Regions from separate parts of the Paenibacillus sp. MER TA 81-3 genome, predicted to be linked through region 2. Evidence: riboswitches for the same ligand, from Rfam matches in the RefSeq annotation. Region 2 holds a riboswitch; each other region holds the start of a gene.

Region 1 (3,128 bases), on a different contig from region 2:
GGAAACATCAAACCAGCTAGTGAGCAAGTGCGTCACGGTCGACAGAGGTGCGGCCTTGAAGGCGTTCGGTTATCAAAACCGCTGGCACAAAGCGTTTTACTCCACAGCCTTATGTGATACAATTTGACAAGATGCAACATTTGCCAATTATAGAATGAATCGAACTAGGAGTGGGTGAACGTGAGGCCGCAATCCATGCTGTTTACCATTTACGGCGAGTACGTCCGGCATTACGGCAGTGAAATTTGGGTCGGGAGCCTGACCTGTTTAATGGGGGAATTCGGCTTGACCGAACAGGCGGTTCGGGCTGCCATCTCGCGCATGCTTCGCCAGGGGTGGCTGGAATCGCGCAAAGTAGGGAACCGCAGCTATTACTCGATGTCTCCTCGCGGAAAGAGACGTCTGGACGAGGCCGCTGCGCGCATTTACAAGCAGGAGACCGACAAGTGGAACGGCAAGTGGTGCATTGCCAGCTACAACATTCCCGAAAAGCAGCGGGGCGTGCGGGATCAGCTGCGTAAAGAGCTGGCGTGGCTCGGCTTCGGCATGTTGACGACGAGCACGTGGATTAGCCCGAACGACCTTGCCGACAAAGTCAGGGAGATCTCGGAATCGCACCACATTACCGACCATGTGGAAATTTTCCTAGCGGACCATGTCGCGTGGAGCACGCCCAGACAGTTGGTGCAGAAATGCTGGAACATCGAGGATATCAATGCCGCTTATGCGGAGTTTATCAACGAGTACATGCCGGGGTATGAAAGATTGCTGAGCATGGCGGAGAAGGGGCAGGATGTTCAGGACGGTTATTGCTTCGTGGAGAAGACCAAGCTGGTCCACAGGTACCGGAAGTTCCTGTTTATCGATCCCGATTTTCCTGAGGAGCTGCTGCCGGATGTCTGGCTCGGCAAGGAAGCGGATCAACTGTTCCAGGACTACTACGATTTGCTGCATCCGGGTTCTAGTCGTTTCTTTGAACAAGTGTACGAATGCTCTCCCGATGCGCTGCCAGGTTGATCCAGCAAGTAGGCTTCGGCGGAGGAACTCCCCGTTACAGGAGAAAGGTATCGAAGTAAGCTTAAGCGCGCGGTGTGCTGTGCACTTTTTCGTGGGCTTTTGTAAACTCTTACTTCCGTGCTTTAAAGTGAGCTTGCGTTGTGAGGCAGGCAATCGGATTAAGCCTGTTTTAGAGGCTGTTACGAAAGTCCCTTTTACTCAGGGGAGTGAATTATACGTTGCCAAAATTTACGCAATCCTGTATTGTAAGGGTGTGGCAGTGAAATATTGCCAATTATGACTTACATAAGCGTTACTAGGGGAGCCCTGAGCGTGGGCTGAGACAAGGTCGCGATTAAGACTTTAAACCCTTTGCACCTGATCTGGATTATACCAGCGTAGGGAAGTAATCGGCACAGCAGAGATGCTTAGGCTTGCTTTAATATAAAGCTTGCCTGCGCAACACTCATTCTACAGGAAAGCCGGTTCCTTTCGGGACCGGCTTGTTTTGCGTCTGCATGACGGAATTCATGTTATTAATGACGTACAACCTGCCCCTTTGTATAGGAGCTGATCCCTTCATCATAAGCAATCTCTTCATGCGTGGTTCCTTTTTACGCTTTTCGACTATACCTGACAGGATGCAATTCTGCTGCAATTTGCAGACAAGGGGACGTGGCTCCACGACAAAGCTGTTGTCCAGCCGCTTCTCAGCCTACTAACGCCCGCTGGAAAATGACTAGCAAGGACTCCCGGCAGCGCTTGAACGGTGTAAGCAGTTCATTCCAAGGAGGAATCATGTCATGTCTCATACGTTACATCCCCATTCAGCGCAAGCTGAGCCGCGCGTGTTATGCGCGCCGTTTCCGAATAGCCGGAAAGTGTACACACAAGGATCGCGTCCCGATATGCTCGTTCCGGAACGGGAGATTACGCTGGCTTCGACAGAAACGCCGACCGGTATAGAGCATCATGATCCGCTGCGCGTCTACGATACGAGCGGTCCGTACACGGACGCCGCGTATTCGGTAGACATTCGCCGCGGTTTGCCGCCGCTGCGCAATGCCTGGGTGCTTGAACGAGGCGATGTCGATGCGTACAGCGGACGACATGTGCAGCCGGAAGATAATGGCTTTCGGACACCTGAAGCAGTTCACGTGGCAGGAGCCGAAATCTTCCCGCAGGCAGGACGTCAGCCGCTGCAGGCGCACTCCGGCCGCAACGTGACGCAAATGCATTACGCAAGGCGCGGCATCATAACCCCTGAGATGGAGTTCGCCGCTATCCGCGAAGGCGTGTCGCCGGAACTTGTGCGGGATGAGATTGCGCGCGGGCGGGCGATTTTACCCGCAAACATCAATCATCCAGAATGCGAGCCGATGCTCATCGGCAGTAAGTTCCACGTGAAGATTAACGCCAATATCGGCAACTCCGCCGTCGCTTCTTCCATTGACGAGGAAGTGGAGAAAATGACGTGGGCCATTCGTTGGGGAGCCGACACGATAATGGATTTGTCCACCGGCAAAAACATTCATACGACGCGGGAATGGATTATTCGCAACAGTCCGGTGCCAGTAGGAACAGTGCCGATTTATCAGGCGTTGGAGAAGGTGGGCGGTCAAGCGGAGGAGCTGTCATGGGACATATATCGCGATACGCTCATTGAGCAGGCGGAGCAGGGCGTCGATTACTTCACGATTCATGCGGGCGTGCTGCTGCGTTATATTCCGCTGACGGCCAAGCGTATGACCGGCATCGTTTCCCGTGGCGGCTCGATTATGGCGGCCTGGTGCTTGGCACATCATCAGGAGAATTTCTTGTACACGCACTTTGAGGAAATATGCGAAATTATGAAGGCGTACGATGTGTCGTTCTCTTTGGGCGATGGCTTGCGGCCGGGCAGTATATACGATGCGAACGATGAAGCGCAATTCGCCGAGCTGCGCACGCTGGGCGAGCTGACGAATATCGCCTGGAAGCACGATGTGCAGGTGATGATTGAAGGGCCAGGCCACGTGCCGATGCACAAGATTAAGGAGAACGTCGACATTCAAATGGAAATTTGCAAAGAGGCACCGTTCTATACGCTTGGACCGCTAACGACGGATATTGCACCGGGATATGATCATATT
Region 2 (3,128 bases):
TGACTTTATCAAGCACTTCGCGTATGATATGGTCCATGTCCGCGCGAGGGCAATTCCAATTTTCGAGACAGAAGGCGATTTCCTCTTCCACCCGCAGCATGCAGAACTGACTTTCGAAATCTTGAAAAACGATGCCAATGAGCTGTGCGATGTCTCCCGATTCATAGTCTGCCAGCGGCTTGCCGTATATGCTCACGCGCCCCTCCACATGGCTGTCAACCGCATAGGGATACAGTCCAGTAAGACAGAAGGCGAGCGAGCTCTTGCCGCATCCGCTCGGACCGAGCAGCAGCACGGTCTCGCCATCGTGAACCGCAGCGTCGATATTGGCAAGAACGGGCGCGTCGTGCTCTTCGAAAGCGAGGGTCAGCCCTTCCGCCATAATTGCTTTCCTGCTGTCGTGCTGATCGTCCCCTGCTGGAACGGAAGCCGAATGACTGCGGCCTGTTGCAAGAAGCTGCCCAGCCGTCATCTTACTTGCGCTCCTTCGCTATCGGGAAGCTTCGCAGGACGCCGGTCTTCGCCAATGCATCCGCGATCCATTTGCCGAGAAGGCCTGAGATGAGTGCTCCGCTAATGCAGCGCACCACGAGCATGGCAATGACGAGACCGAGGGAGTAAGCCCCGAACCCGCTGCGAAAATAACCCCAAATAAAGCTGAATACGGCGGAACCGACGCCGGCTGCCATAAGGACCTTTGTCGAATAGCTGCGATAACGCGAAGCGGCAAACACAGCTTCCGCTCCCAAGCCTTGAATGAGGGCGGACACGATCAATATCGGACCTACGGCGTTGCCGATGAGAACCTCCACGACACCAGCAACGGTCTCCGAGATGACTGCTGCCCCGGGTTTGCGAATAATATAGGCGGCGATAATCGATACGATAAACCAAATGCCAAATATAATTTCGTATCCCATCGGGCCCATGAAGCCAACAAGCACATTGCCCACTTGCAAAAAGAGCAAATAAATAACTGCGAATACGACGGATAAAGAGCTAAGCACGATAATATCGCGTAATTTCCATTGGTTGTTCATGTACAGTTCCTCTTTTCACCACGATTTATCTCGATGCATAAGTATTGCGCGCGTCTAAGAGCGCTCTTTCTTCGATGGGCTGTTGGCGGAAATTGTCGCCGTCATAACGACATGCGAAGCGTCGGAGGCTTGCGCTTTTACAAATGCATGCTCCAATGTAGTGAATACCCGCTGCGCGTCTCCGTCCAGACGGCTCGCATAGTGGGCGCTTCCGCCGAAGGTGCCTTCTTCCTTCGCTAACGCGACAATATCGTAAATCGTATCCATATAGCTCGCAGAACCGAGTGGATAGAGTGAGAATTGGGAAGCGACCTCGATCTGGATGGCTTGGCTATGTCCGGCATTCAGACGGATGTCGTCTGCGCTCAAATACACATCCCCTTCAGAATCTCCCGGACAGCCAATCGAAAAAGTCGCATTCAGCACGACATGTTCCCCACTAGCCGCACTATGCAAAAATATCGACTGGACAACGTCAAAGACATGCTCTGTCCGTCCGCGCACGCATGTGCTGACATCATCGGTTTTGGACCAGACCTTGGACATATTTGTTTCCTGTAAGGCCCCGATAATAATGTCGGTAAACCGATCGCTCATCGGATAGATCGAGAACCGGCAGCCGACAATGCGGCTTGATCCGCAAGATGCAGTATTCATAATAAACTCCTCTCTTGTTGCGGTTATATTTTGGCTAACAGAACGACAAAAAAACTGCACCATGAGTAAGTGCAGTTTCGATTCGAGATAACGTCTAGTCTCCATACGTGATGAAGCCACACTATATCTATCAGTCGACTACACTTCCCCACGCTAGTATTATCTAGTTCGGGTTATAAGGGTTAACAGCGTTGCCGCTGCCTCTCAGCCTGTTCAAGCACCCCTAGTGTTTCGAGATTACTATGCAGTTGTTCATATGCATTGCCGCTTTCATTATACAACGGACGGCTGGAATGTAAAGGGCTAATTAAGCGCCGTGAAGCAATTATCGGATCCGGGCTACGGTAAAGTCTCCCGCTAACGAGCCCAGCTCCGCGCCTAGTGCGGACGATGTCACAGAGCCGCGCGCGTCCAACATGTAGCGGAATTCATAAAATCCGCCAAGCGTCGCTTTGAAGTTGGTTTCCCAATAGTTAGTCATCAGCCATGCGTATGTTTCCGGCTTGGCGTCTTGCAGCTGTTGCGTATGAACAAGACGGCGGCCGTAGTCGAGCGGGCCGAACTGTACGAGCGGCGTGTCTGGCGTGCCGAGGAGCAATGTCCGGGACTGTGCTTCATTGACCCACGCCAGCCCTTCTTGAATGCACATGTAATCCAGCAAGGTGCCAGGCAGTTGGTCGATCCAAGGCCGCACGACGGCGCCCGCCTTCTCAACGTACAGTGTGTCCTGTGTGGCATCGCCATTGGTGAACGGAAGCGCGACATAAACGTTCTCTGGCAGCCAGACGCTGTCTTTGTGCAGACGAACGGACACGTCAACGCGGTTCATCGTCGCGTACACCTTCAAGAAGAGGGCGTAATAGCTCATGCCTGGCACTTCATACAATAACTCGACCGTGGCGTAGAGCGGTCCGTTCTCCAACGGACGGACACGGATGAGACGTCCGGCAGAACGCTCAACATGCAGCCCCTTGCGGTTGCGGCCCATGCGGCTGCGCACCGACCAGACCTGACTCTGATTCGTGGGGTCTCCAGCTGGCGTCACCTCATAGATTGGGGTGAAAGCGCCGTATGCACGGTCTTGATGAAGCAGATCCGCTCCTGTCTCCTTGTTCCGCCATAACACGATGCCGCTGTCCTCTCTCCACTCGATACGGATGAAGGGCGATTCGACACTGTGCTGCGAGATGATGACTGGATCGTGCGCGGATGAATCCTCCAACAGGTCTTCCATATCATACACGCGATCGCTGCCGACCAGCTTCGTGCTGGAAGTCATATAACCGGCTGCCAGGCCTGTGCCGTCCTGCGGACGGATGAGAAGTGTGCACTCAGCGCCTGCAGCCAACTGAACCTCGACGATGACTGCCTGAGGATGCGGGAGCTGGTGCGGCATGACTTGGCCGGTGGCTTCATTCACCACTTCCAACC
Region 3 (3,128 bases), on a different contig from region 2:
CTTGGCATGGTCCGACTTATGCACGATGCTCTGATTCAACTCCACCACGACGATCCGGTTTTCCATTTGAAGATGAGCGAGCAGATGCTGTACCGTCATTGTCTTCTCAGGCAATTCCATTCCTTCACCATTCACAGTAATCTGCATATGCGTAACGCCTCCTTAACTGAATTCCAAGGCCCGAACCTGGGCGCGTTGCGGAGAAAAATGTGTCATCACCGGCCAAGGCATCTGCTGAACTCCGTCCGTTATCCATTGCGCTAACCCGATCCCAGTCGCTGCGCTGAGCAATATTCCGTTGCGGTAATGTCCTGCAGCAAGCCACAAGCCATCGTATCCTTTCACTGGTCCGATGAAAGGCAGTCCGTCTGTTGTAGCCGGACGCAGACCCGCCCATGCTTGTATCCATTCCGCTTCTGCCAATGCAGGAACAAGACAAGTGGCCTGACTTATAAGCCGCTGTATCGCTCCCACCTTCACGGTCCGGTCATATCGCATCGCGTGAGATGTAGCACCGATATAGATGTTCCCTTCGCTTTTAGGTACGATATAAGTTCCGTTTCCATAAACAACAGACTCCATCTGTAAGGCATGAGAGCGTACGACGGCAAGCTCCCCTTGCACCGGATAAAAAGTAAGATCAACGCCCAAATCTCTCGTCAACATACCGCTTTCCAAGCCGGAACAAATAATGACGGCGCCCGCGTGCCAACTCTGGCCTAACGTTTCCACCCCAATGACTCGGCCGCTCTTGTGTAGAATATGGGTAACTGTCTGGCTTTCCACTATTCTGGCTCCGTAACGCTCCGCACTTCTTGCAAGTGCAAATGTCAATTTCGTTGGTGAGACGTGCCCCTCATCTGTAAGGAAGAAAGCTCCCTGCAGTTCAGAGCTCAACCTCGGTTCCATCTTCATCATTTGTGACGAAGGATGCCATCGGATGCCACCTGAATCGATACCACCTTCATTCGAATATGTATTGGTCTGCTGCAACTCATTCTGAATGTCTTGCACGTCTTCAGCAGAACCGACAGGAATGAACAGTCCTCTCTTGCGAAGCTCAATATCAACGTGCGACTGTTCCCACAGCTCTTCTGCCCATATAGAGAAATAATCTAGGCTTAGACGAGCAAATGATCCGAGGCCCCTATGTTTGAAACGTTCTGCGACAGGTGCCAGCATGCCCGCTGCTGTACATGTCGTGCCAAGCCCAAGACGGCCGCGCTCAAGCAGAGTGACTTGCAGACCTCGCTTGGACAGTTCGTATGCGATAGCACAACCAATGACGCCGCCGCCGACAATAAGCATATCCGTTGTCTGCGACTGGTGAGTGGTATAAGACATTTTTTTCTCCTCCCGCACAATGTAATGGTGGACAAATGTGTATCTCTCTATGACCGAAGCATTGAAGTGCCTTGAACGGCAGCCATTAATGATTCTCTATACCGTCGAGCAGATAGTGCAGGGTGCTCGTCATGCCAGATGCCGGACATGACCGCCACACCAGAAGCACCAGCCGAGATCACCTTTCCGATGTTGTCATAAGTAATTCCTCCGATGGCTACGATGGGAATCGTAATCGCTTGTCTGCAGCGCCTCAGTGCTTCCTCCCCTTTTGGCTCCCGTCCTGGCTTGCATGCTGTTGGGAAGACATGACCATAGATGATATAATCGGCGCCTTGCTGTTCTGCTTGCCTTGCTTCTCGTTCGTCATGCACGGAGACACCCATCAGAAGCTGAGCGAACGCGGCGCGCACCGCATGCGGGGGCAGGCTATGGTATGCCAGCTGTACGCCACGCAAATTCGCAGCGGCAGCCACATCCACGCGGTCGTTGACAATGAGTTTATGCTGAGGAATCCCCGCTTCCCGATACTGCTCTACTGCGTCCCACATCATGCGCGCGGTCCACTGCTTCTGCCTAACATGGATGGCATCGACATAAGGATGTATGTCTACCGCGATCTGGACACATTCCAGAAGGGACTCGCATTCGGGTGTAACCGCATGCAACCACGGGATTATCATAGGAAATTATCCTTTCTTGATCGGATATTGACTGAGCATCGCTAACGTGCTGCAGCATCCATCCGTCACGAGGACAAAATAAAAAGCCACTCTCCCGCAGAGAGTGGCTTTGATTGAAAGTAGGAACCGAGCTAGATGTACCGGTGAAAGGAGAAAGGCGTGCGTGTTCAAGTGCCATGCCAAGCATTCAAAAACAATATATCCTCCAGAGAATGCCGCGAACAAAAAATCGCGGATTGTGCTGCAATAGCACCTCTAGCATATATCTACTGCTGAGCAAGCCAAGACTTACACGATTCTCAAGCCTTATGTAACCAGTCATGAGCAAGGATGACCCAATCAATCCACACTTCCCTACGCTGGTATAACCCAGATCAGGTGTTTAGGGTCCGAAGCCTGCGCTTCATCTCAGCCGAATCACGGCACCCCTAGTGATGGATGCAATATTCATGATGTGCAATGCAACGTTAGTGTAACATGAAACATAACAATTGGAAAGAACTTCTTCCTTTATGTCCTTAATGTGTTCCCGTTACTCCGAAATCATCTGTAGAAGCTCGGTCCGCATGATAGAATAACACGTCTCCGTCAAGAAGGCGGAATGTGATTCCATAAGGATCTGTAAATTCATAGTTAAAACCTTCACGCTTCCATTGATTCGTTAATGGAGCATCAATATATTGCAGGTGCGGAAGATTCAACTCTCCATTCCGGATGGTCTCGATGTTAAAGTTGACTATCAGATAACCGTTCCGTAAGAAGAACGGAGCTTTGTCATCAAAATGAAACTGACGGCTCAGATCATAACCTTCCGGCACGATATATAATTTGGATGGCAAGTTATACTCACCGTACCATTGCTGAATCGACGCGAAGGCTCGTGACGGATTGACTCCTTGCGGAATGGCGAGCGGTCCCAGAAAAGTGCGCAGCTCTTTCGGCAAACCAATCAAATGGTATCCGCCAATATTAGTTTCCTTCTTGGCCCGCTGCACCCATTCCCTAATGAAGACCTGTTGGCTCTTTGTCATCTGACTTCCGTGCAGGTTGTAATAGGCTGCGGCTGTGTCGACAATGGATTGTGCATTCATGTTGCGCAAT

What was found. Region 2 has a riboswitch for thiamine pyrophosphate ahead of M3650_RS08425 (Ykof family thiamine-binding protein). Riboswitches for the same ligand answer to the same signal wherever they lie in the genome.
Region 1: it holds a riboswitch for thiamine pyrophosphate, as region 2 does, so the genes downstream of both, thiC (phosphomethylpyrimidine synthase ThiC) here and M3650_RS08425 (Ykof family thiamine-binding protein) in region 2, are expected to answer to the same signal.
Region 3: it holds a riboswitch for thiamine pyrophosphate, as region 2 does, so the genes downstream of both, M3650_RS15250 (thiamine phosphate synthase) here and M3650_RS08425 (Ykof family thiamine-binding protein) in region 2, are expected to answer to the same signal.

What each region holds. Positions count from the first base shown of each region.
Region 1 covers NZ_JAMAWB010000020.1:44,509-47,636, forward strand. Annotated here, with positions in the region: gene M3650_RS23815 (thioesterase family protein) at 1-20, shown strand, start outside; gene paaX (phenylacetic acid degradation operon negative regulatory protein PaaX) at 181-1,017, shown strand; TPP riboswitch at 1,305-1,418, shown strand; gene thiC (phosphomethylpyrimidine synthase ThiC) at 1,800-3,128, shown strand, end outside.
Region 2 covers NZ_JAMAWB010000005.1:89,245-92,372, forward strand. Annotated here, with positions in the region: gene M3650_RS08415 (ABC transporter ATP-binding protein) at 1-472, opposite strand, end outside; gene M3650_RS08420 (ECF transporter S component) at 474-1,040, opposite strand; gene M3650_RS08425 (Ykof family thiamine-binding protein) at 1,095-1,697, opposite strand; TPP riboswitch at 1,826-1,932, opposite strand; gene M3650_RS08430 (glycoside hydrolase family 38 N-terminal domain-containing protein) at 2,023-3,128, opposite strand, start outside.
Region 3 covers NZ_JAMAWB010000009.1:227,107-230,234, forward strand. Annotated here, with positions in the region: gene thiS (sulfur carrier protein ThiS) at 1-147, opposite strand, end outside; gene thiO (glycine oxidase ThiO) at 163-1,362, opposite strand; gene M3650_RS15250 (thiamine phosphate synthase) at 1,392-2,027, opposite strand; TPP riboswitch at 2,362-2,467, opposite strand; gene M3650_RS15255 (hypothetical protein) at 2,546-3,128, opposite strand, start outside.